4 regions of the Bradyrhizobium sp. SZCCHNRI20481 genome follow, and region 3 is predicted to be linked to each of the others. Evidence: predicted binding sites of a transcription regulator. Region 3 holds the regulator's gene; each other region holds the start of a gene.
The links. Region 3 encodes PhoB, which activates phosphate uptake and scavenging genes when phosphate is short. Its sites were predicted from a motif close to TGTCATNNANCTGTCAT; they were not measured.
Positions count from the first base shown of each region.

Region 1 (5,417 bases), on a different contig from region 3:
GAATCTCGCCGGGAAGCTCGTTCGCCCACGACAGCGAAAGGTTTCTGCGATCGAGCTCGGGACCGATCAGAAGACGCAGGTCCTCGATGTCGCTTGGCTTGAGCGGACGCATCGCGGTGTCGACACGGTGGGTCACCAATGCGGACCTCACGACGTCGCGGATGCCCGCGAGCCCCCGCTCGAGAAGAGAGAGTGCACGCTCCCGAACCCCGAGCTGATGGCCATGTCGCCGAAGCGTCTCGATCGCGTTGAACATGCCTCCCAGGGGATTGTTGATTTCGTGGGCCATCCCGGAGGCAAGACGGCCGAGGCTAGTGAGGCGTTGCTCTTCGGCGACGCGAGCAGCCAGCGCCTCACGCTCGTTCCATGATCGCACCATCATGTTGTAGTGTCTGAATAGGCGACCGAACTCCGAACTGGGCGGTCCGACATCCTCATCTGCGATGCACAGCAGTTCGCCGGACTGCCCCCGCCTGAAATGCGTGGTCAAGAGCTGCACCGGTCGCAGCATTCTGCGCACTGCGATGAAGCCGACCGCCGCGACCAGCATAGTGATGGCGATATTGGTCGCGACCAACGTCCAGAGCACGTCCCGCCGCTCCTTGAATCGAGCGCCGACGTCGAATTGCGTGTAGATCACCCCGATGCGACGCCCCTGATCGAGCAGCACGCGGCGGACGCCGGCACGCTCGGCCTGCTCGTCAAGCCAGCTATCGTTTGCGTCCGCAAACCGATCGACGATCGACTTCGGCACGGGTGCAAAGGCCGGCACGGTACGGGGATCGAAGGAAGCCAGGACGATGCCGTCGGGTTCCGCCACCACCGTCTCGAGAATTGTCAAGCCGCGGTACAGTGAACGAGCGCGGTCGAGATTGTCGAACGTCTCCCAGGCGTCCCCACGGATCACCCCAGGCATCACCGACGACGAAAGCCCGTCCAGGTAGGCGGCGGTCAATTCCCGGAAATGCCGATCCTGGGTTTCGGCGAGCCTCTTGAGCACCTGATCTGTGAGCACCACCCCGATGGCGATCATGAGCAGCGCCACAAGCGCAGGGACCTTGATCACGACCGGCAGATTCGATCTCAGGTCGAAGCGAGCGCTCATCCGAGGCTCCGAACATAGTTCATCTTCGCCGCAATTGTGTCGAACAGGGATGGATCGCTTCTCGTGAAACCGTCGAGATGCAGCATCTGCAGCACCCGACGGGCTTCTGGATCGGAGGACATCCCGACGAATGCGGCGGCCAGGTCATCGACCGAAAGCCCGCTCGGGCGGTTCTTTCCGCACGCCACCGGCGGAAATCCTAGCCATTCCGATTGTCGCAACACGCGAGTTGGAGCCGTCAAATCGGGCTCTACGATGCTGAGGACTTCCCACACGTAGCCATCGACGGATCCGCTATCCGCCAGCCCGGAGGCGACTGCGCGGACGACGTTGCGATGACCATAGGTGAAGAAGTGATGCCTGAAGAAATCCTCCGGCTTGGTGTGCATATCGGTCAGAAGGGCGCGAGTGACGAGGAAGCCGGAATTGCTGTCGGGATCGGAGAACGCGTGCGTGTCGCCTTTCAGATCGGGAAAGGACTCGGCCTTACGGCGGGCATCGACGATCACGTAGGACTGGTACAGCGGCCGGCCATTCCACACCGGGACCGCGACAAGTTCGAGCTGCTCGCGGAACTGAACGTAGGGATAGCCGCAGATCCAGGCCGCATCGATTTGTCCGTTCACCAGAAGAAGCGTGATTTCCTGGTAAGTTCGGCGCGTGAGGATCTGGACTTCCCTGCTCCAAATGCGCTCAAGATAAGAGCGAAGTGTCGCCAATAGCTCCAGGTCGGAAGTCAGAAGCACGGGCGTGAGCCCAATCTGCACCGGCCGCGGATCAGCCGCTACGGCGCGTCTGCCCTTAAGAGCAATCGTACTCGCCGCTAGTCCGGATAGGACTGCGCGCCTCGTGACTCGCGTTCTATTCGCATGTGATGCAGGGGCCTGCCTTTGACGCAAACCCATGGCGATCCCTCCTAGAGCATCGTCGCCCCTTTTTTCTTAGAGAGTATCGAATGGCGTCTGGCGCGGCAACGAATATGACAGGCATGTGACGGTGAGGTATTGAGATAGCTCAAGCAACAGCTCACCGGCGCGCGTCTCAAGGACCTGCGGGAGCTCAGCGCCACTCTGTGGTTGACAGAGTACTGTAATATCCATAAGTCTAGAAATATGGATAATGAAGAAGCGGTCTTGGCGCTCGCCGCGCTCGCTCAGCCCACTCGGCTGAACGCATTTCGTATTCTGGCAAGTCATGAGCCGGAGGGTCTGTCGGCCGGAGAGCTTGCTCGCGCCCTGGAAGTCCCCCAGAACACGCTCTCGGCGCACCTTTCGATCCTTTCAAGGGCGGACCTCGTCACCTCGGAGCGACACAGCCGGTCGATCATCTATCGCGCGAATCTTGCCGAATTCCAGAAGGTGGCGCTGTTTCTGCTGCAGGACTGCTGCGGCGGCCGGCCGGAAGTCTGCGCACCATTGATTGAAAGCCTTGCGCCTTGCTGTCCTCCGAAAAAGAAAAGGGAGCGAAGCCGTGTCTGATCACCTCTACAACGTTCTCTTCCTCTGCACCGGCAACTCCGCCCGTTCAATCATGGCGGAATCGATCCTGCGAAAGGATGCCGGCGGCCGCTTCCGGGCGTTCTCGGCAGGCAGCACGCCGAAGGGCGCGGTCAACCCGCTGGCGCTACGCACTCTCCAAAGCCTGGACTATCCGACCGACGGCTTGCGCTCGAAGAGCTGGCTCGAGTTCGCCGCCCCCGATGCACCCGTCATGGATTTCGTCTTCACCGTCTGCGACAACGCCGCCGGTGAGACCTGTCCGGTGTGGCCTGGACAGCCGATGACCGCTCACTGGGGCATCGAGGATCCCGCCGCAGTTGAAGGTACTGATCTCCAGAAGGAGGCGGCATTCGTGACCGCCTTCCGGTACCTGAAGAATCGCATCGGTACCTTCACCAATCTTCCTCTGCGCAGCATCGACAAACTGTCGCTCGGCACCAAGTTGCGCGAGATCGGCCGGTCGGAAGGCGCGAGTTCATCCCGCAACGACGTGGCCTGACACATGAGCATCTTCGAACGTTACCTCACACTTTGGGTTGCCCTCTGCATCGTCGCCGGCGTCGTGCTCGGCCACTTCATGCCTAGCTTCTTCGGAGTGGTTGCAGCCGCGGAAGTGGCCAAGGTCAATTTGCCGGTGGCAGTCCTGATCTGGCTGATGATCGTGCCGATGCTGCTGAAGATCGACTTCGGTGCTTTGAGCCAGGTCCGAGAGCACTGGCGCGGCGTGGGGGTTACCCTGTTCATCAATTGGGCCGTCAAACCGTTCTCGATGGCGCTTCTCGGCTCCTTCTTCATCGGCAACGTGTTCGCGCCGATGCTGCCGTCCGCGCAGATCCCATCCTACATCGCGGGTCTGATCCTGCTCGCAGCCGCTCCTTGCACCGCGATGGTGTTCGTCTGGTCGAACCTGTGCGAAGGAGAGCCTCACTACACGCTCAGCCAGGTCGCATTGAATGACGTGATCATGGTCTTCCTGTTCGCGCCGCTGGTGGGGCTTCTGCTCGGTGTAGCCTCCATCAGCGTTCCCTGGGCGACGCTTCTGCTCTCGGTCGTCCTGTACATCGTTGTGCCGGTCGTCGTAGCGCAGGCCTGGAGGACGTCCCTTCTCGCCGCTGGCGGTGGTGCCTTCGAGCGGACCATGCGGAGGCTGCAGCCATTGTCGCTTGTTGCTCTGCTGGCGACGCTAGTTCTGCTGTTCGGTTTCCAGGGTGAGCAGATCGTCAAGCAGCCGGTCGTGATTGCGATCCTCGCCGTGCCGATTCTGATCCAGGTCTATCTCAACGCCGGTCTCGCCTACTGGCTGAGCCGGCGCTTCGGCGTCGCCTGGTGTGTCGCTGCACCTGCGGCGCTGATCGGCGCCAGCAACTTTTTCGAGCTCGCGGTTGCTGCTGCCATCAGCCTGTTCGGACTCGACTCCGGAGCTGCGCTTGCGACCGTGGTGGGCGTGCTGGTCGAAGTGCCCGTGATGCTGTCGGTGGTCCGCATCGTGAAGGCGACTCGCGGCTGGTATGAATCCGGAGCGAATGCGGCCAAGCCCGCGATGGAGGCTCACAGATGACCATTACGATCTACCACAATCCAGATTGCGGTACGTCCCGCAACACGCTCGCGATGATCCGGCAGAGCGGCATCGAGCCTGAGATCATCGAGTACCTCAAGACGCCGCCGTCGCGCGATAAGCTCCAGGAGCTCATCACCACCATGGGAATTCCGGTTCGCGACCTGTTGCGCGAGAAGGGAACGCCCTACAAAGAACTCGGCCTCGACGATCCGAAGTGGACCGACGACGAACTGCTGGATTTCATGATCGCGCACCCGATCCTGATCAATCGCCCGATCGTCGTCACGCCGAAGGGCGTCCGGTTGTGCAGACCGTCGGAAGCGGTCATCGATCTCCTTAACGGCCCGTTCGGGCGGTTCGTCAAGGAGGATGGCGAGGTCATCGAGCCCAGATGAGCCGGTACAACGACCGCATTAGATCGCTCGGTCGAAGGCGATGCGGGGCGCAGTGTCCGACGGCTCAAGCGCCAGAGGGCCGGCCTCAGGCGTGCCCAGAACGCACCATCGATACCTATTTTGTTGTTGCCTCGTAGCCCGTTGGTCACTCCCATCCGTTGATCCATCGCAACAGAGGAGCTCGCGGCGTTGCTATTGAATCTCCGCAGGTATCCCATCGCAAAGCGATGCAACGATGCGGTCATTTTGAACGCAACGCTCGTCGCACCCATCGGACTGACGGCAATTGCATGACTGCTGCGTCTGCAGGACAGCTTATTATGTCTCACTTTCGCGCGCTGAACGCCCCGACGCCGTATCTGTTTTTCACCGGGAAGGGTGGTGTCGGTAAGACGTCGCTTGCATGTGCCACCGCTGTTGGCCTCGCCGACCGTGGACTACGCGTTCTTCTCGTCAGTACCGACCCGGCGTCGAACCTGGACGAGATGCTCGAAGTCACTTTGACTGATCGCCCAGCGCCGGTGGCAAACGTGGCCGGACTTTCGGCGATGAATATCGATCCCGAAGCTGCTGCCGAGAGCTATCGCACCCGGGTCCTCGAACAGCTCGGACCGGAAGTCACCGCCGGTGAGCGGTCGACTGTGCGCGAGCAGCTCTCCGGAGCTTGCACCACCGAAATAGCCGCCTTCGACGAGTTCGTGGGACTGCTGGACGGCGATATGGCAGGATTCGATCACATCATATTCGATACGGCCCCGACTGGCCACACTCTACGGCTGCTCAGCCTGCCAAAGGCATGGACCGGCTTTCTCAAGGACAATGACCGAGGAGCCTCCTGCCTCGGGCCGCATTCAGGC
Region 1 is NZ_JAUEUE010000005.1:199,008-204,424, forward strand. Features, by position in the region: gene QX132_RS09835 (HAMP domain-containing sensor histidine kinase) at 1-1,105, opposite strand, end outside; gene QX132_RS09840 (PhnD/SsuA/transferrin family substrate-binding protein) at 1,102-1,851, opposite strand; gene QX132_RS09845 (metalloregulator ArsR/SmtB family transcription factor) at 2,218-2,583, shown strand; gene QX132_RS09850 (arsenate reductase ArsC) at 2,576-3,103, shown strand; gene arsB (ACR3 family arsenite efflux transporter) at 3,107-4,162, shown strand; gene arsC (arsenate reductase (glutaredoxin)) at 4,159-4,560, shown strand; gene arsA (arsenical pump-driving ATPase) at 4,881-5,417, shown strand, end outside.
Region 1: QX132_RS09840 (PhnD/SsuA/transferrin family substrate-binding protein) is a predicted target of PhoB. The motif match lies at 2,085-2,101, and genes of this name have one in related genera.

Region 2 (5,417 bases), on a different contig from region 3:
CGTAGGGCGAGAGCGTCTCGGCCACCTCCTGTCGAACCTCGATCACTGAGCACCGAAAGGTGACGCGTTGATAGGTGACGCGGATCACGTACGCTGCCGCGTGATCTGCGTAGCCTAATCCTCAAGCCATTCGCTTGGCGCATGCTCGAGGAGAACGCCGTGTCCGTTCCGAAATTTCGCGCTGTAACATCCGCCTGGAAATCCCTGCTCATGTCCGCGCTGCTGGGCCTGATGGCCTGGGTCGGCCCGGACTCGGCGTTCGCCGCCGGCAGTGAGATCGACAACCTTCACACGCCACCGCGCGCGCTGGCAGCTCCCTCACCTGCAAAGGAGAGCAACACCCCCGCAGCGATCCCTCAAGGAGCCGAGCCACGCGTCGCACTCGTGATCGGCAATGCGAGCTATCAGAACGCGCCACCGCTGGAGAACCCGGACAACGACGCCCATGCTGTCGCCAAGCTGTTGAACTCGGCCGGCTTCGAGGTGATCACGGCGACCGACCTGACGCAGAACGAGATGCTCAAGGTCGTCCAGGATTTTTCGAGCCGGGTGGCAGCAAACGGCCCGAACACCGTGGCAATGGTCTACTACGCCGGCCACGGGGTTCAGCTCGCGGGCGAGAACTATCTGATCCCGATCGATGCCCGTATCTCAGCGCCCTCCGACCTGACGACGGGGACGATCCGTCTGGTGGACCTGATGGCAACGCTCGACGCCATCCCGAGCCGCATGCGGATCGTCGTGCTGGACGCCTGCCGCAACAATCCATTCCCTGCCATCAACGATGCCGGACGCGGACTTGCCATCGTCGACGCACCGAACGGCTCCATCCTCGGATATTCGACCTCGCCTGGCGAGGAGGCGCTCGACGGGCGTGGCGAGCACAGCCCGTACGCGCAGGCGTTCCTGAACCTGGCGCGACAGCCGAACCTGCCGATCGAGCAATTGTTCAAGCGCATTCGCCTGCAGGTGAACCAGAGCACTGATGGTCGACAGACGCCGTGGGAAAGCTCGTCGTTGACCAGTGATTTCACCTTCTTCGGCGAATCCCTGGTTGCCGCAGCGCGCGCGCCGGTGAACGCGCCCGTGGTGCAGATGGCCGCCGACCTGCCGAGCCGTTCCGTGCGGCAGGCCTATGACTACGTGCTGTCGGAGAACCGTCCGCAATATTATCGCGAGTTCATCGCGATGTACCCACGCGATCCGCTCGCCGACCGCATCCGCGCACTGCTCGCCGGCCTCGTGCAGGCCGCGGCGTGGCACCAGGCCGTGCTGGCGAATTCGCCGGCCGCCTATCAGAGCTTCCGTGAATCCTATGCCGACAGCCCATATGCGCCGGTCGCGCTGCGGCTGCAGGGACAGCCTCGGCCCATCCCCGTGCTGCAACCGAGCCGTCTCATCATGCCACCGCAACTGGCACCGATCGCGCGGCCGTTCAATCCCGGCGCCCAGATCCAGAGCCATCCAGGCCTGCAACCGAAGCTGCCGGTCACCACCGTGCCGCCGCGCGGACCGATGCCGCCAACGGTGGTCACGAAAGGCAATGCCATCAACAACGCGGGTCCCAACAAGGTCGTCGATCCCAGGCCTATCGCTCAGACCAGGTTGCGCGACAGGATCATGCCGCCGGCAAATCCGCCTGTCGCCGCGAAGATCCAGCGCGATCCACTGAAGCGCAGTCCTGGACGGCCATTCGACACCCGCGAGGTCCGGCGTCCCTTCCTCGGCAATTCCGGACCGTTCAAGCCGAACATCAACGCGTCGCGTCCGTCGATGGCGCGTGGCCAAGGAGGGATGCAGGGCGGCCCGACGCGGGGCACGCCGCACGTCGCGCAGTCCGGACTGCGGATCGGCGGTGGGGGATCTGCAAAAGGCGGCCTCAGCTTTCACTGAGGCTTGATCGTCAGGCGATCAGCCTGGCGTAGAGCTCAGCATCGACATTGCCGCCGGACAAAACGATCACCACCGTCTTGCCCGCCACATCCAGCCGGCCGGCCAGCAGTGCCGCCAGCCCGACCGAACCACCGGGCTCGACCACGAGCTTCAGCTCCCGGAAGGCAAAGCCGACCGCGCGGCCCACCTCCTCATCCGAGGCCTCGACCGCAGCCGACAGAAGTTGGCTGTTGATCGCGAAGGTGATCTCGCCCGGAATCGCCGCCATCAGCGCGTCGCAGATGGTGCGTCCCTTCGCATCATGGGCCTCGCGGTGGCCGGCCCGCAGCGAGCGCGCATGGTCGTCAAAGCCCTTGGGCTCAGCCACGACCATCTGGGTGCTCGGAAAATGCGCCTTCACCGCGGTCGAGACGCCGGCAAGCAGACCACCGCCCGAAGCCGGGACGATCACCAGATCCGGCGACAGGCCGAGCGCCGCAAGGTCCTCGGCGATTTCACGACCGACGGTGCCCTGCCCTGCGATGACGTGGGGATCGTCATAGGGCGGCACCACCGTCGAGCCGCGCTTTGCTGCGATGTCGCGCGCGATCGCTTCGCGGTCCTCGCGATCGCGATCATAGAGCACGACCTCGGCACCGAACGCCTTGGTGCGCTCGCGCTTGGCCGCCGGCGCATCCGAGGGCATCACGATCGTGGCGTCCATGCCCAGCAATGTGGCGGCATGGGCGACGCCCTGCGCATGATTGCCGGAGGAGAATGCGACGACGCCGTTGCCGCGCGCTGCCTGCGGGATCGACGCCAGCTTGTTGTAGGCGCCGCGGAACTTGAACGAGCCGGTCCGCTGCAGCACCTCCGGCTTCACGAAGACGTTCGCTTTGAACTGCTCGCTCAGCACGGGAGCCGGCAGCAGCGGAGTCCGCACGGCCACGGGCGCGAGGACGCGTGCCGCCGCATCGATGTCGGCGGCGGTCACGGGCAGGATCGGGGAATGAGCTGTCATGCCCCTATTTTACCGCGCCCGATTGCCGAGAGGCAAGGGAGCCGGTGTCAGGCGGCGCGGGCGGCCAGTTGGGGAACCGGCGCGCGCTGCCGCAGCGGATCGGTCCAGGTGAGGATCTCGAAGCGGCCGTCCTCGTGCTCGACCAGCGCCGTGCAGCTCTCGACCCAGTCGCCGCAATTCATGTAGCGAATGTCGTCCTGATCGCGGATGACAGCGCAATGAATGTGGCCGCAGATCACGCCGTCAGCGCCATGCCTTCGCGCCTCGGAGGCCAGCGCCGTCTCGAACGCGCCGATGTAGTTCACCGCGTTCTTGACCTTCTGCTTGGCCCATTGCGACAGCGACCAATAGGGAACGCCGAACATGCGACGGAAAAAGTTGACCAGACGGTTCATCTGGATCGCGAAGTCATAGGCCTTGTCGCCGAGATGGGCGAGCCAGCGCGCGTTCTGCACGACCAGATCAAAGATGTCGCCGTGGATCACCAGATAGCGTTTGCCGTCAGCGCCGGTGTGGACGATGTTCTCGACGACGTCGATGCCGCCGAAATGCGTGCCGTAATAACCGCGCAGGAACTCGTCGTGATTGCCGGGGACATAGACGATCTTGGCGCCCTTGCGCGCCTTGCGCAGCATCTTCTGCACCAGGTCGTTATGCGACTGCGGCCAATGCCAGCTCGATTTGAGCGCCCAGCCGTCGATGATGTCGCCGACCAGATAGATCGTATCTGCATCATGGTGGCGCAGGAAATCGACGAGGAGATTGGCCTGCGAGCCGCGGGCTCCGAGATGAACGTCCGAGATGAACAACGTCCGAAAGCGCCGAGCCGGGCTTTCTTCACCAGCAGTCTCAAGTCCCATGCGCGCCCACCTAACAGTCCCTGATGACACCGCGATGACGAAACGCCGCACCAGCAGAACCCATCCTGCCGGACCGCTACCGGACACCGCTCGTTCGACGACTCGCGACGTCCTTCGTCACTGCCCCGCGATACCAGCGGGGTGCGACAATCAGGCGACAGGCGGGCGGCGCGAACAGGGAAAATCAGCCTCCTATCTCGGCACGGTGACGACGCGCAGATTGTTGGTGGTGCCGGCTCGCGCGAACGGGATGCCGGCGACGACGACGAGCAGGTCGCCGGCTTCAGCGAACTCCTCCTGCACAGCGAAGAAGGTCGCGCGCTCGACCATCTCCTCGTAGCTCTGCACGTCCTGCGACAGCACGCTGTGCGCGCCCCACAGCAGGCACATGCGCCGCGAGGTATCCTCGTTCGGCGTGATCGCCAGAATCGGCAGGCTCGGCCGCTTGCGCGCAACGCGCGAGGCCGAGGTTCCGCTCGACGTATAGGCCACGATCGCCCTGGCGTGGATCGCCGAGGCGAGATCGGCCGCCGCGGTTGCCACCGCATGCGGCGGCGTCTGCTCCTCGCCCGGCTGCGTCGCCTCGACGATCGAGCGATACATCTTGTGGCCTTCGGTGGCCTTGATGATGCTGTCCATCATCGCCACCGCCTCGCGCGGGTATTGGCCGCTGGCAGACTCCGCCGACAGCATCACCGCGTCGGCGCCGTCATAGATCGCAGTGGCGACGTCCGAGACCTCGGCGCGCGTCGGCGTCGGCGTCGCCACCATCGAATCCAGCATCTGCGTCGCGACGATCACCGGCTTCACGGCGAGCCGGCAGGCGCGCACCAGCTCCTTCTGCTTGCCCGGCACGTCCTCGTTGGGAATCTCGACGCCGAGATCGCCGCGGGCGACCATGATCGCGTCCGACAACTGGATGATGTCGTCGATCCGCTCCAGCGCCGCCGGCTTCTCGATCTTGGACATGATGCCGGCGCGGCCCTTGATGAGGCCCCTCGCCTCAAGCACGTCCGACGGCTTCTGCACGAACGACAGCGCCACCCAGTCGACGCCGAGCTCGAGCCCGAAGGCGAGATCGGAGCGGTCCTTGGCCGTCAGCGGCGACAGCTCCAGAATGGTGCCCGGCAGATTGACGCCCTTGTGATTGGAAATCGCGCCGCTGACGATCACCTTGGCCTCGATCCAGTCGTCGCCGAGGCCGGTGACGCGGACGCGCACGCGGCCGTCATCGATCAGAAGATCGTGACCGGGCGAGACCGCCGCAAAGATCTCCGGATGCGGCAACGGAATCGATGTCTTGTCGCCCTCGGTGCCGTTGAGGACAAATCGAATCGTCTCGCCGACTTCGACCTGGATCTTCTTGTCGCGCAGAGTGCCGACGCGAATCTTAGGACCCTGCAGATCCATCAAGATGCCGATCGGCCGCTGCACTTGCTTCTCGAGCGCGCGGATCGCGGCATGGACCTTGGCGTGATCGGCCTGGGTGCCGTGGCTGAAGTTGAGACGAAAGGTGTCCACACCGGCGAGGAACAGCGCTTTCAGCATCTCCGGAGAATTGCTCGCGGGACCGACAGTCGCAACGATCTTGGCTCGACGGTGACGACGCATGATGTGTCCTTTCTCCTTAAGCCGTGTCTCGCGTCTCTATGACACGCATGTGA
Region 2 is NZ_JAUEUE010000009.1:39,366-44,782, forward strand. Features, by position in the region: gene QX132_RS16080 (hypothetical protein) at 1-5, shown strand, start outside; gene QX132_RS16085 (caspase family protein) at 160-1,893, shown strand; gene QX132_RS16090 (threonine/serine dehydratase) at 1,904-2,893, opposite strand; gene QX132_RS16095 (UDP-2,3-diacylglucosamine diphosphatase) at 2,941-3,753, opposite strand; gene pyk (pyruvate kinase) at 3,946-5,364, opposite strand.
Region 2: QX132_RS16095 (UDP-2,3-diacylglucosamine diphosphatase) is a predicted target of PhoB. The motif match lies at 3,777-3,793, and genes of this name have one in related genera.

Region 3 (5,417 bases):
GCCGACACGCCGCCGCCCGGCTCCAGCGAAGGCGGCCTGCGCAACGCCATCGTCGGCTCCTTGATCATGACGATCATCGGCGTCGGCATCGGCGCGCCGCTCGGCCTGTTCGCCGGCACCTATCTCGCCGAATACGGCCGCAACGACCGCCTGACCTCGGTGATCCGCTTCATCAACGACATCCTGCTGTCGGCGCCCTCGATCATCATCGGCCTGTTCATCTATGGTGCGGTCGTGGTGCCGATGGGCGGCTTCTCGGCACTCGCGGGTTCCCTTGCATTGGCGGTCATCGTGATCCCGGTGGTGCTGCGCACCACCGAGGACATGCTGCTGCTCGTGCCCAACCCGCTGCGCGAGGCGGCGTCTGCGCTCGGCCTGCCGCGCTCGCTGGTGATCCGCCGCATCGCCTATCGGGCGGCGCGCTCGGGCCTCATCACCGGCGTGCTGCTTGCCACCGCCCGCGTCGCCGGCGAGACCGCGCCTCTGCTGTTCACCGCGCTGTCGAACCAGTTCTGGAGCCTCAACCTTTCCAGGACGATGGCGAACCTGCCCGTCACCATCAACAATTTCGTCCAGAGCCCTTATGCCTACTGGAAGCAACTGGCCTGGAGCGGAGCCCTTCTCATCACTCTGGCCGTGCTCGCCCTGAACATCGGTGCACGCATTCTCGGCGCCGAGAGGAACACCAAATGACCGAACTGTCCGTCTCCGTCAGTCAGCCCAATCACGCTCTTCACGGCAAGGCGCTTCCGGATGCGCCGGCCAAGGTGACCGCGCGCAACCTCAACTTCTACTACGGCGACCATCACGCGCTGAAGAACATCAACCTGTCGCTGGGCACCAACCGCGTCACCGCGTTCATCGGCCCGTCCGGCTGCGGCAAGTCCACGCTGCTGCGCATCTTCAACCGGATGTACGATCTCTATCCGGGCCAGCGGGCGACCGGGCAGCTGATGCTCGACAACACCAACATCCTCGATCCCAAGCTCGATCTGAATCTGCTGCGCGCCCGGGTCGGCATGGTGTTCCAGAAGCCGACGCCGTTCCCGATGACGATCTACGAGAACATCGCCTTCGGCATCCGCCTCTATGAGAAGATCTCGAAGTCGGAGATGGACGACCGGGTCGAGAAGGCGCTGCGCGGCGGCGCGCTGTGGAACGAGGTCAAGGACAAGCTCAACGCCTCGGGCCTGTCGCTGTCCGGCGGCCAGCAGCAGCGACTGTGCATCGCGCGCACCGTGGCGGTCCGGCCGGAGGTGATCTTGTTCGACGAGCCGTGCTCGGCGCTCGATCCGATCTCGACCGCCAAGGTCGAGGAGCTGATCCAGGAGCTCGCCGAAAACTATACGATCGCCATCGTGACGCATAACATGCAGCAGGCGGCGCGCGTCTCCGACAAGACCGCCTTCATGTATCTCGGCGAGCTGATCGAGTTCGACGACACCAGCAAGATCTTCACCTCGCCGAGTGATCGGCGGACCCAGGATTACATCACCGGCCGGTTCGGCTGACGCCGACGACATTGTCTTCAGGAGATCATCATGGCCAGTGAACATACCGCCAAGGCGTTCGACAGCGATCTGCAGGACCTCACCCGTCTGGTATCGGAGATGGGCGGCCTCGCGGAGCGGCTGATCGTCGATTCCGTCGATGCGCTGGTGCGGCGCGACATCGCGCTCGGCCAGAAGGTGGTCGCCACCGACGCCGAGGTCGACAAGCTGCAGCGCATCATCGAGGAGCGCGCCGTGCTCACGATCGCCCGTCGCCAGCCGATGGCGGTCGACCTGCGCGAGATCGTCGGCGCGATGCGCGTGGCGACCGATCTGGAGCGCATCGGCGACCTCGCCAAGAACATCGGCAAGCGCGTCGCGGCGCTGGAGAGCGACTTCCATCCGCTGAAGCTGATCCGCGGCCTCGAGCACATGACCGATCTGGTGCAGTCGCAGGTCAAGACGGTGCTGGACGCCTATGCCGCGCATGACCTGCCGGCGGCGATGACGGTGTGGAAGGGCGACGAGGAAGTCGACGCCATCTGCACCTCGCTGTTCCGCGAGCTCCTGACCTACATGATGGAGGATCCGCGCAACATCTCGTTCTGCATCCACCTGATGTTCTGCGCCAAGAACATCGAGCGCATCGGCGATCACGCGACCAACATCGCCGAGACTGTATTCTATATGATCGAAGGCCAGCAGATCATGGACAAGCGCCCGAAGGGCGACATGACGAGCTTCGCGACGACGATTCCCGGTAACTAAGAGAGACGGTTCAGACATGGGCGCCCGAATTCTGGTGGTGGAGGACGAGGAGGCGCTGACGACGCTGCTGCGCTACAACCTCGAGGCCGAAGGCTACGAGGTCGAGACCGTGGCGCGCGGCGACGAGGCCGACACGCGGCTGAAGGAGCGCGTTCCGGATCTCGTCGTGCTCGACTGGATGCTGCCGGGCCTCTCCGGCATCGAGCTGTGCCGCCGCCTGCGCGCGCGCTCCGAGACCCGGCAACTGCCGATCATCATGCTGACGGCGCGCGGCGAGGAGAGCGAGCGCGTGCGCGGACTCGCCACCGGCGCCGACGACTACATCGTCAAGCCGTTCTCGGTGCCGGAGCTCCTGGCGCGCGTGAAAGGCCTGCTGCGGCGGGCGAGCCCGGAGCGGCTGGCGACCGTGCTGTCCTATGGCGACATCGAGCTCGACCGCGAGAAACGCCGCGTGGCGCGCTCGGGGCGGCCGATCGATCTCGGCCCGACCGAATACCGCCTGCTCGAATTCTTCCTCGAGCACCCCGGCCGCGTGTTCAGCCGCGAACAGCTGCTCGACAGCGTCTGGGGCCGCGACATCTACATCGACGAGCGCACCGTCGACGTCCATATCGGCCGCCTGCGCAAGCTGCTCAATCCCGGCCGCGAGCAGGACCCGATCCGCACCGTGCGCGGCGCCGGTTATGCGCTCGATGATCGCTTCGCCAAGAGCGAGCAGGTGTAAGGGCGATGGGCGTGAGGATGAAGAAGGTGTGAGGCGCGAGCGGGCCCGATTGAGGAGATCGCGGTCCGCTTTCCGCCACGCCGCCGCCGTCTTGATCGTGTCTGCTTCGTGGCCCGTCACGATGTTTCGGTCCCAGCGGACGCCCTTGATCAAGACCATCATCATATCTCTTGTCATGCTGCTCGGCAGCTTGGCGGGCGCCACGGCCGCCGAGCTCGAAGACGCGGTCGCGGCGGCAGGCAACGGGCAGCATGCGGCGGCGATGCGACGGCTGCTGCCGCTGGCCGCCAAGGGCGATGCGCGGGCGCAGTTCGACGTCGGCTTCATGCAGGCGTTCGGCTGGGGCGTGCCGCGTAATCCGAGCGAGGCGCTGGCCTGGTACCGCAAGGCCGCCGATCAGGGGCTCGCCGTCGCGCAACATTATCTCGGCATCGCCTACGTCAATGGCGAGGGTGTTGCCTCCAACTACGGCGAAGCCAGTCGCTGGTTCAGCCGCGCCGCGGCGCAGGGCTTCGCCCAGTCGCAATACATGCTCGGCCTGATGCTGCTCGACGGCCGCGGTGTGAAACAGGACGTCGTGCAGGGCTATGCCTGGCTGGTGATGGCGGGCCGTAGTGGCGTGCGATCGGCCGGCCGCGACGTGCAGCGGGTCAGGTTGACCGAGCCGCAGCGCGTCCAGGCCCAGAGCGCCATTGCGTCCTGGCAGCCGAAACCGGAATCGGCGGATGCGGGCATTGCCACTCCGCGTCCGGAGCAACTGCTCGGGCTCGATCGCCACATCGGCGAGGTCGTCGATCCCACCTCCTGGCCGGCGTCGTCGATCGGCGTCGTCACCGTCGCGCAATACTCGAGCGGCGGCTGGTGCACCGGCACCCTGGTGGCGCCGCGCGTCGTGCTCACCGCCGCGCATTGCGTCTTCAACGGCGTGGCGCAGGTCAGCCCCGGCAATGTCCGCTTCCTGGCCGGCATGAACCGTGGCACGCCGGCGGCATCGTCGGTCGCCGACAAGCTGATCGTGGCGCCCGATTTCGTTCCGACCCGGCACGACAGATGGTCGCTCGACCGCTCGCCCGCCGATTGGGCGCTGATCGTGCTGAAGGATGCTCTGCCGTCGAAGCCGGTGGCGGTCAAGGCGCTGACCCGCGAGGAGCTCGCGGCTGCGACCACGGCCGGAACCATCTCCGAGATCGGCTATGGCCAGGAGCGGCGCTATTCGCCGACCGGCCAGCGCAATTGCAGCGCCGGCATGACCGGGGATGCCCGGCTGTTGACAGTGCATTGCCTGGCCAATTTCGGCTATTCGGGCTCGCCGATCCTGGCCGAGGTCGGCGGGGAGCCGGCCGTGGTCGGCATCTTCTCGGCGTTCCACGAGGAGACCCGGCTGATGTTCGCCGCCCCCGCGAGCCAGTTCGAGGCGGTCGTGCGGCGCGAGATCGCGGCACAGAGTGCCTCGGCGCGGTGAGGGAAGGAGGGGGCGAGAGGGACGAGGTCCCCGCCGCTGGTCATGATCTGTGCGTGACTGGATAGCGGGTTGCCAAGCGAGAGGGCAATCCGGGAAGCGCCGCCCAGGTTTTCCTGCAGCTTTTGCCTGCAGCGGGGGCTTTACCGAACTGGCCTGGCTCTTGCTATAGTCCGAGTATGACGATTGTTCCAATTGATCATCCTCGGGCCGCGCGGCTGCTGTGGTGGCGGTCGCAGCCCGGCCGGACCGTCGCGCTCGTCGCCGGGCTGGTCGCGGCCAACGCGCTCGCCTGGGCCTGGGCGTTCGCGCTCTATGCCGACCGCCCCGCCATCGTCGGCACCGCGATGCTGGCCTGGCTGCTCGGACTGCGTCATGCGGTCGATGCGGATCACATCGCGGCCATCGACAACGTCGTGCGGAAGCTGGTGCAGGACGGTAACCCCCCGCGCGCCGCCGGCCTCTATTTTGCGCTCGGCCACTCCAGCGTCGTCGTCATCGCCACCATCGTCGTGAGCCTCATCGCGGGCGCGGACCTCCTGGATGAAGAGGGTGCGATCAGGACGATCGGCGGCGTCGTCGGCACGTCGGTATCGGCCGGCTTCCTGCTGCTGATCGCGTTGGCGAACCTCATTCTGTTCGTGAACCTCTGGCGCCGCACGGCACAGCCGCAGTCCGAGATGGAAACCGCCGGAAGCCCCGGACGGGGCATCCTCATCCGCCTGCTGCGCCCCGTGCTCCGCCTGGTGGGACGCGCCTGGCACATGTATCCGCTCGGCTTCCTGTTCGGTCTCGGCTTCGACACCGCGAGCGAGATCGGGCTTCTCAGCCTGTCGGCGACCGAGGCTGCGCGCGGCGCGAGCCTCGCCCATGTGCTGGTATTCCCGGCGCTGTTCGCGGCTGCGATGGCCACCGTCGACACCGCCGACAGCATGCTGATGGTCGGCGCCTATCGCTGGGCGCTGACCGATCCCGC
Region 3 is NZ_JAUEUE010000007.1:274,889-280,305, reverse strand. Features, by position in the region: gene pstA (phosphate ABC transporter permease PstA) at 1-693, shown strand, start outside; gene pstB (phosphate ABC transporter ATP-binding protein PstB) at 690-1,511, shown strand; gene phoU (phosphate signaling complex protein PhoU) at 1,542-2,258, shown strand; gene phoB (phosphate regulon transcriptional regulator PhoB) at 2,275-2,982, shown strand; gene QX132_RS13955 (trypsin-like serine protease) at 3,128-4,444, shown strand; gene QX132_RS13950 (HoxN/HupN/NixA family nickel/cobalt transporter) at 4,621-5,417, shown strand, end outside.

Region 4 (5,417 bases), on a different contig from region 3:
TCGATCTACGGGCTGTTCCTCGGTTATCTCTATTTTTCGATTCCGCGGGTGATCCTCACGATCATGGCTGCCGCGCAGAAGCTGGACCCCGGTTTGGAGGAGGCGGCCCGATCGCTCGGCGCGAGCCCCTGGGCCGTGCTGCGTGACGTGATCCTGCCGGCGCTGACCCCGGCGCTGATCGCGTCCGGCGCGATCGCGTTCGCGACGGCGATGGGTGCGTTCGGAACGGCATTCACCTTGGCCACGAACATCGACGTGTTGCCGATGCTGATCTACACGGAGTTCACGCTGGCCGGAAACCTGGCCACCTCGGCGGCGCTCTCGGTCGGCCTTGGCCTGATGACCTGGCTGATGCTCGCATTGGCGCGCTCCTTCGCCGGCAGCTCGGTGGCAGCGGCAGGGTAGGCACGTGCGCGACAGAGTCATCTTCATCCTTCAACTGCTGTTCACACTTCTGGTCGCCGCCTTCCTGGCCGTGCCGGCCGGCCTTTCGATCGCCGCGGGCGTGACTGTCAACTACTTCCGCGGCATTCAGTCCGGCGTGACACTGCAGTGGGTAGTCCAGGTCTGGGAGCTCTACGCGGGCACGATCATGGCATCGATCCTGATCGCGCTGGGCACGCTGGCGGTCACGCTCGTGGTCGGTGTTCCCGCTGCCTACGCGCTCTACGTTCGCGGCGGACGGCTGGCGCGGCTGGTCGAGGAGATCATCACCTTGCCGCTCGCGATTCCCGGGCTCGCCATCGCGCTGGCGCTGTTGCTCACCTACGGCGGGGTGGGAAGCTTCCGCCGCTCATGGCTGTTCATCCTCGCTGGCCATGTGATCTTCACGATGCCATTCATGGTGCGGTCTGTCATGGCGGTGTTCTCGACGATCGACGTGAAATCGCTCGACGAAGGCGCCGCATCGGTCGGAGCCGCGCCATGGCGCCGCTTCATCGACGTCATCGTTCCCAACGCCGCGCCCGGCATCCTGGCCGGCAGCCTCATGGTGGTGACGCTATCTCTCGGAGAATTCAACCTGACCTGGATGTTGCATACGCCGCTGACCAAGACGCTGCCGGTCGGCCTCGCCGACAGCTACGCATCGATGCGGCTGGAGGTCGCATCCGCCTACACGCTGATCTTCTTCGTCATGATCATCCCGCTGCTGGTGGCCATGCAATGGATCGGCGAGAGAGGGAGCCTGCGGTGAGCACGATGACCCGGCATGGAGCCGCGCTGAAGGTCGAGAATTGCGGCAAGACCTTTGCCGACGGGACCTGCGCGCTCGCGCGCGCCACGCTCGACATCGCGCAGAGCGAGACGCTGGTGCTGCTTGGGCCGTCCGGCTGCGGCAAGACCACGTTGCTGCGGATCGTGGCCGGGCTCGAAACACCCGATGCGGGCGGGCGCGTGCTTTTCGACGGCAAGGATCTGACGAGGCAGCCGATCGAGAAGCGCAACGTCGGCATGGTGTTTCAATCCTACGCGCTGTTCCCCAACATGACCGTCGCGGACAATATCGGCTACGGGCTCAAGATCCGCGGCGTGCCTAAGCCGGAGCGCGCCGCGCGGGTCGCGGAGCTGGTCACGCTGACCAACCTCGCCGGCCTCGAAGATCGGCGAATCGATCAGCTCTCGGGCGGCCAGCGCCAGCGCGTCGCGCTGGCGCGCGCGGTCGCGATACGGCCGAGCGTGCTGCTGCTCGACGAGCCGCTCACCGCGCTCGATGCGGCCTTGCGAGAGCGCCTGCGCGGCGAGCTCAACGGCCTGTTGCGTACGCTCGGAATCACGGCAATCTACGTCACGCATGACCAGGCCGAAGCCATGGAGCTCGGGGACCGCATCGTGGTCATGCGCAAGGGCGCCATCGCCCAGGTCGGGACGCCGCGCGAGATCTATTTCACGCCAGCCGACCGCTTCGTCGCGGAGTTCGTCGGCGCGGCCAACATCATCGAGGCTCCGATCGACGGCGACCACCTCGTTCTGCCCGGAGGGAGACAGCGGATCGCCGAGGCTGGCTCGCGCAGCAAGGCGATGGCGATGGTTCGACCGGAAACGATCGGGATCGTCGGCGCGGCGGCATCGTGCCTGACCGGCCTCGTCGACAGCGTCCGCTTCGCCGGTGATCGCCAGCGGATCGTCGTCCGCGACGCCGCCGCCGTTCCACTGACGGTGGACGCACCGAATACGATCAGGGTCAGCGCGGGTGAGCGGATCGGCCTGTCGATTGAGCCGAGCGCCATTCGTCTGCTGCCGGAGCAAGGTGGATCAGCATGAGCACGCGTCCTGTCACCATCGCCCAGATATCCGACCTGCACATCAAGGCGCCCGGCCGGCTCGCCTACCGCCGCGTCGATACGGCGCGTGCGCTGGCCCGTTGCATCACGGAGCTCAACCGGTTCGAGCCGAAGCTCGATCTGGTGGTGATCTCGGGCGATCTCGTCGATACGCCGTCGTCGGCCGAATACGATCATCTCAAGGATCTTCTCGCCGAGCTCGAAACTCCATTCGTCGCCGTGCCCGGCAATCACGATTCACGCGAGCTGATGCGCGCGGCGTTTCCGGGCACTCTCCATGGTGGACCTACCGGTCCGCTGAACCGGCATGTGGCGTTGGCCGATCTCGATCTGCTTCTGCTCGATTCCAGCGTGCCCGGCCATCCGCATGGCGAGCTCGATGAGGCGAGTCTGCAATGGCTCGACGCCGCGCTGTCCGGATCCAGCAAAAGGCCGGCCCTGCTGTTTCTGCATCATCCGCCGTTCGCCACCGGCATCTGGCACATGGACCGGCAGAACCTGCGCAGCGCCGACGATCTCGCGGCCGTCCTCGCGCGCCATCCGCGGGTGCAACTGATCGGATGCGGTCACGTTCATCGCGCGACGCTGACCCGGTTTGCGGGCATCCCCTGCACGATCTGCCCGGCACCGAACCATGCCGTCGCGCTCGACCTGGCCGAGCTTCGCCCGCCATCCTTCCGGATCGAGCCGCCGGCCTTTCACCTTCATGCCTGGTTTCCAGGACCGGGATTCGGAACGGTCGTCACTCATCAGGTGCCGATCGGGGATTTCGACGGGCCGCATCCGTTCTTCAATCAGGACGGCACGCTCATCGACTGAGGGCGCAAGAACGAAGCGAGGCGGCGGGGTCTGGTCTAGCTCTCGACCTCGAACGTCACGCGCTCCGCCGCGAAGCGCGAGCGCTTGCTGACCAGCGGCGTCCCATCGGCATCGATGTCGGTGCTGTCGACCACCAGCACCGGACGGCCCAGCGCGAGGTCGAGCCGTGCGGCGTCGCTCGCGTCGGCGATGGCCGCCGTGATCCTGGTCGCGCCGCGGCGATAGTCGCGAATGCCGTAATGCGCAAGCAGCGCCGTCATCGAGCGGAGCGACGCGAAGATGTGGCCGGCCTCAGGAAATCGCTCGGACGACAGCCAGGACGTGCTGACGCAGATCGGGGTCTTGTCGGCAAGACGCAGCGCCTCGATTCGGACCAGCGGCGCCCCCGTCTTCAGTCGGAGCTCGTGCGCGAGTTCGCGCGTCGCCGACTCCTCGGACGCTGCGATCAACTGCCCGCGCGGCTCGCGCCCGCCGGCGCCCACGATCTCGGAGAACCTGGTTCGCGATCTCAGGGGATATGACAGACGAGGCGCTTCGACATAAGTGCCGCTGCCGCGCTCGGCGCGCACGAGGCCGCGCTCGGCCAAGGTCGCGAGCGCGCGACGCACCGTATGACGGTTGACGCGGTAGGTTTCGGCGATCTCGGTCTCGCCGGGCAGGCGGGTGCCGGCCGCGAAGCGGCCGTCGGCGATGTCGCGCTCGATGCCGTCGGCCACCCGGCGCCACAGTGCCACGCCCGAGTCGGCGCCCTGCATGCTCATCTGCGGTTCTCCGCTGCGCGACCTGAAAATCACGCCCATGTCATCAAACAGTCATGGCGCTTCGTTACGAAGTTGTCTATTAACATAGACAACTTCGCGATAGCAAGATCGGGATGAAGATGGAGGGCGAGACCGCGATGCAGGACCGGCGCAGGACGGCGATGCGGGTATTGGCGCATGCCTCGCATGCGGACATCCGCGCCAGGCTCGACGGACTGGCGCTGCCTGAGTATCGCGACCTGCGTCCGGCGGAGAATGGCCTTGTGATGCTGCGGGGCCGGATCGGCGGTGATGGTGCGCCCTTCAATGTCGGCGAGGCGACGGTGTCGCGCGCTGCGGTACGGCTGGAGAGCGGCGAGGTCGGGTTCGGCTATGTGCTGGGACGCGACGCCGCCAAGGCGCGTCTGATGGCGCTGTGTGACGCGATGATCCAGTCATCAAGCCACACGCGATCGATCGAGACGCAGGTGGTTGCGCCGCTGCAGGCGCAGATGCGCACTTCGCGCGAGCACCGCGCAGAGGAGGCTGCGGCCACGCGTGTCGATTTCTATACGATGGTGCGAGGAGAAGGCTGATGGCTGCCGCCGCTTCCGATCTGCAGCCTGGTTTCGCCGACAATGTCCTGTCCGCGCAATCGACCTTCCGTACCGTCATGGAGGCCATGGCGCGTCCGGGAAATGTGCGGCAGGTCGAGGTCAATGTCGGCCGGCCCTCGTCCTTGATGCCTGGTGCCGCCGCGCTCGCGTTGACTCTGTTCGATCACGATACGCCGATCTGGCTCGATGCGCCGCTCGCCGGCACGCCCGAGGTCGGCGCCTGGCTCAAGTTTCACACCGGGGCGCCGATCGTCGCCAATGCCGCGCTCGCCTGCTTTGCAGTGGCGGCAGACCCCGAAGCGCTGCCTGATCTGAATTCATTCGCGCTCGGCAGTGCTGAGTACCCCGATCGCTCGACGACGCTGATCCTGCAGGTGCCGAGCTTGTCCGGAGGGCCGGCGTTCAAGCTGCGCGGTCCGGGCATCGACGGGACGACATTGTTCCGTGCAACGGTCGCGCCCGCCGACCTGTTCGAGCGGCTGTCGATCAATGAGAAGCTGTTTCCGCGTGGTGTCGATGTGGTGCTGGTCGATGGTTCGTCCATCGTCGCCATCCCGCGAACGACCCGACTCGTTTCCGCAGGAGAGTGAGGCATGTATGTTGCCGTCAAGGGTGGCGAGCGCGCCATCGAGAACGCGCACCGGCTGCTGGCGCATGAACGCCGGGGTGATCGCGATGTGCCCGAGCTTTCGCTGGCGCAGATCTCCGAGCAGTTGGGGCTTGCCGTCGATCGCGTGATGACCGAGGGCTCGCTGTACGACCGCGAGCTCGCGTCGCTCGCAATCAAGCAGGCGCGTGGCGATCTGATCGAGGCGATCTTCCTGGTGCGCGCCTTCCGCGCGACCTTGCCGCGCTTCGGCGCAAGCGAGCCGGTCGACACCGGCGCGATGCGGGTGCAGCGGCGCGTCTCGTCGACCTTCAAGGACATTCCGGGCGGCCAGGTGCTCGGGCCGACCTTC
Region 4 is NZ_JAUEUE010000022.1:10,904-16,320, reverse strand. Features, by position in the region: gene QX132_RS29575 (ABC transporter permease) at 1-405, shown strand, start outside; gene QX132_RS29570 (ABC transporter permease) at 410-1,195, shown strand; gene QX132_RS29565 (ABC transporter ATP-binding protein) at 1,201-2,262, shown strand; gene QX132_RS29560 (phosphodiesterase) at 2,259-3,101, shown strand; gene phnF (phosphonate metabolism transcriptional regulator PhnF) at 3,137-3,862, opposite strand; gene phnG (phosphonate C-P lyase system protein PhnG) at 3,982-4,437, shown strand; gene phnH (phosphonate C-P lyase system protein PhnH) at 4,437-5,048, shown strand; gene QX132_RS29540 (carbon-phosphorus lyase complex subunit PhnI) at 5,052-5,417, shown strand, end outside.
Region 4: phnF (phosphonate metabolism transcriptional regulator PhnF) is a predicted target of PhoB. The motif match lies at 3,901-3,917, and genes of this name have one in related genera.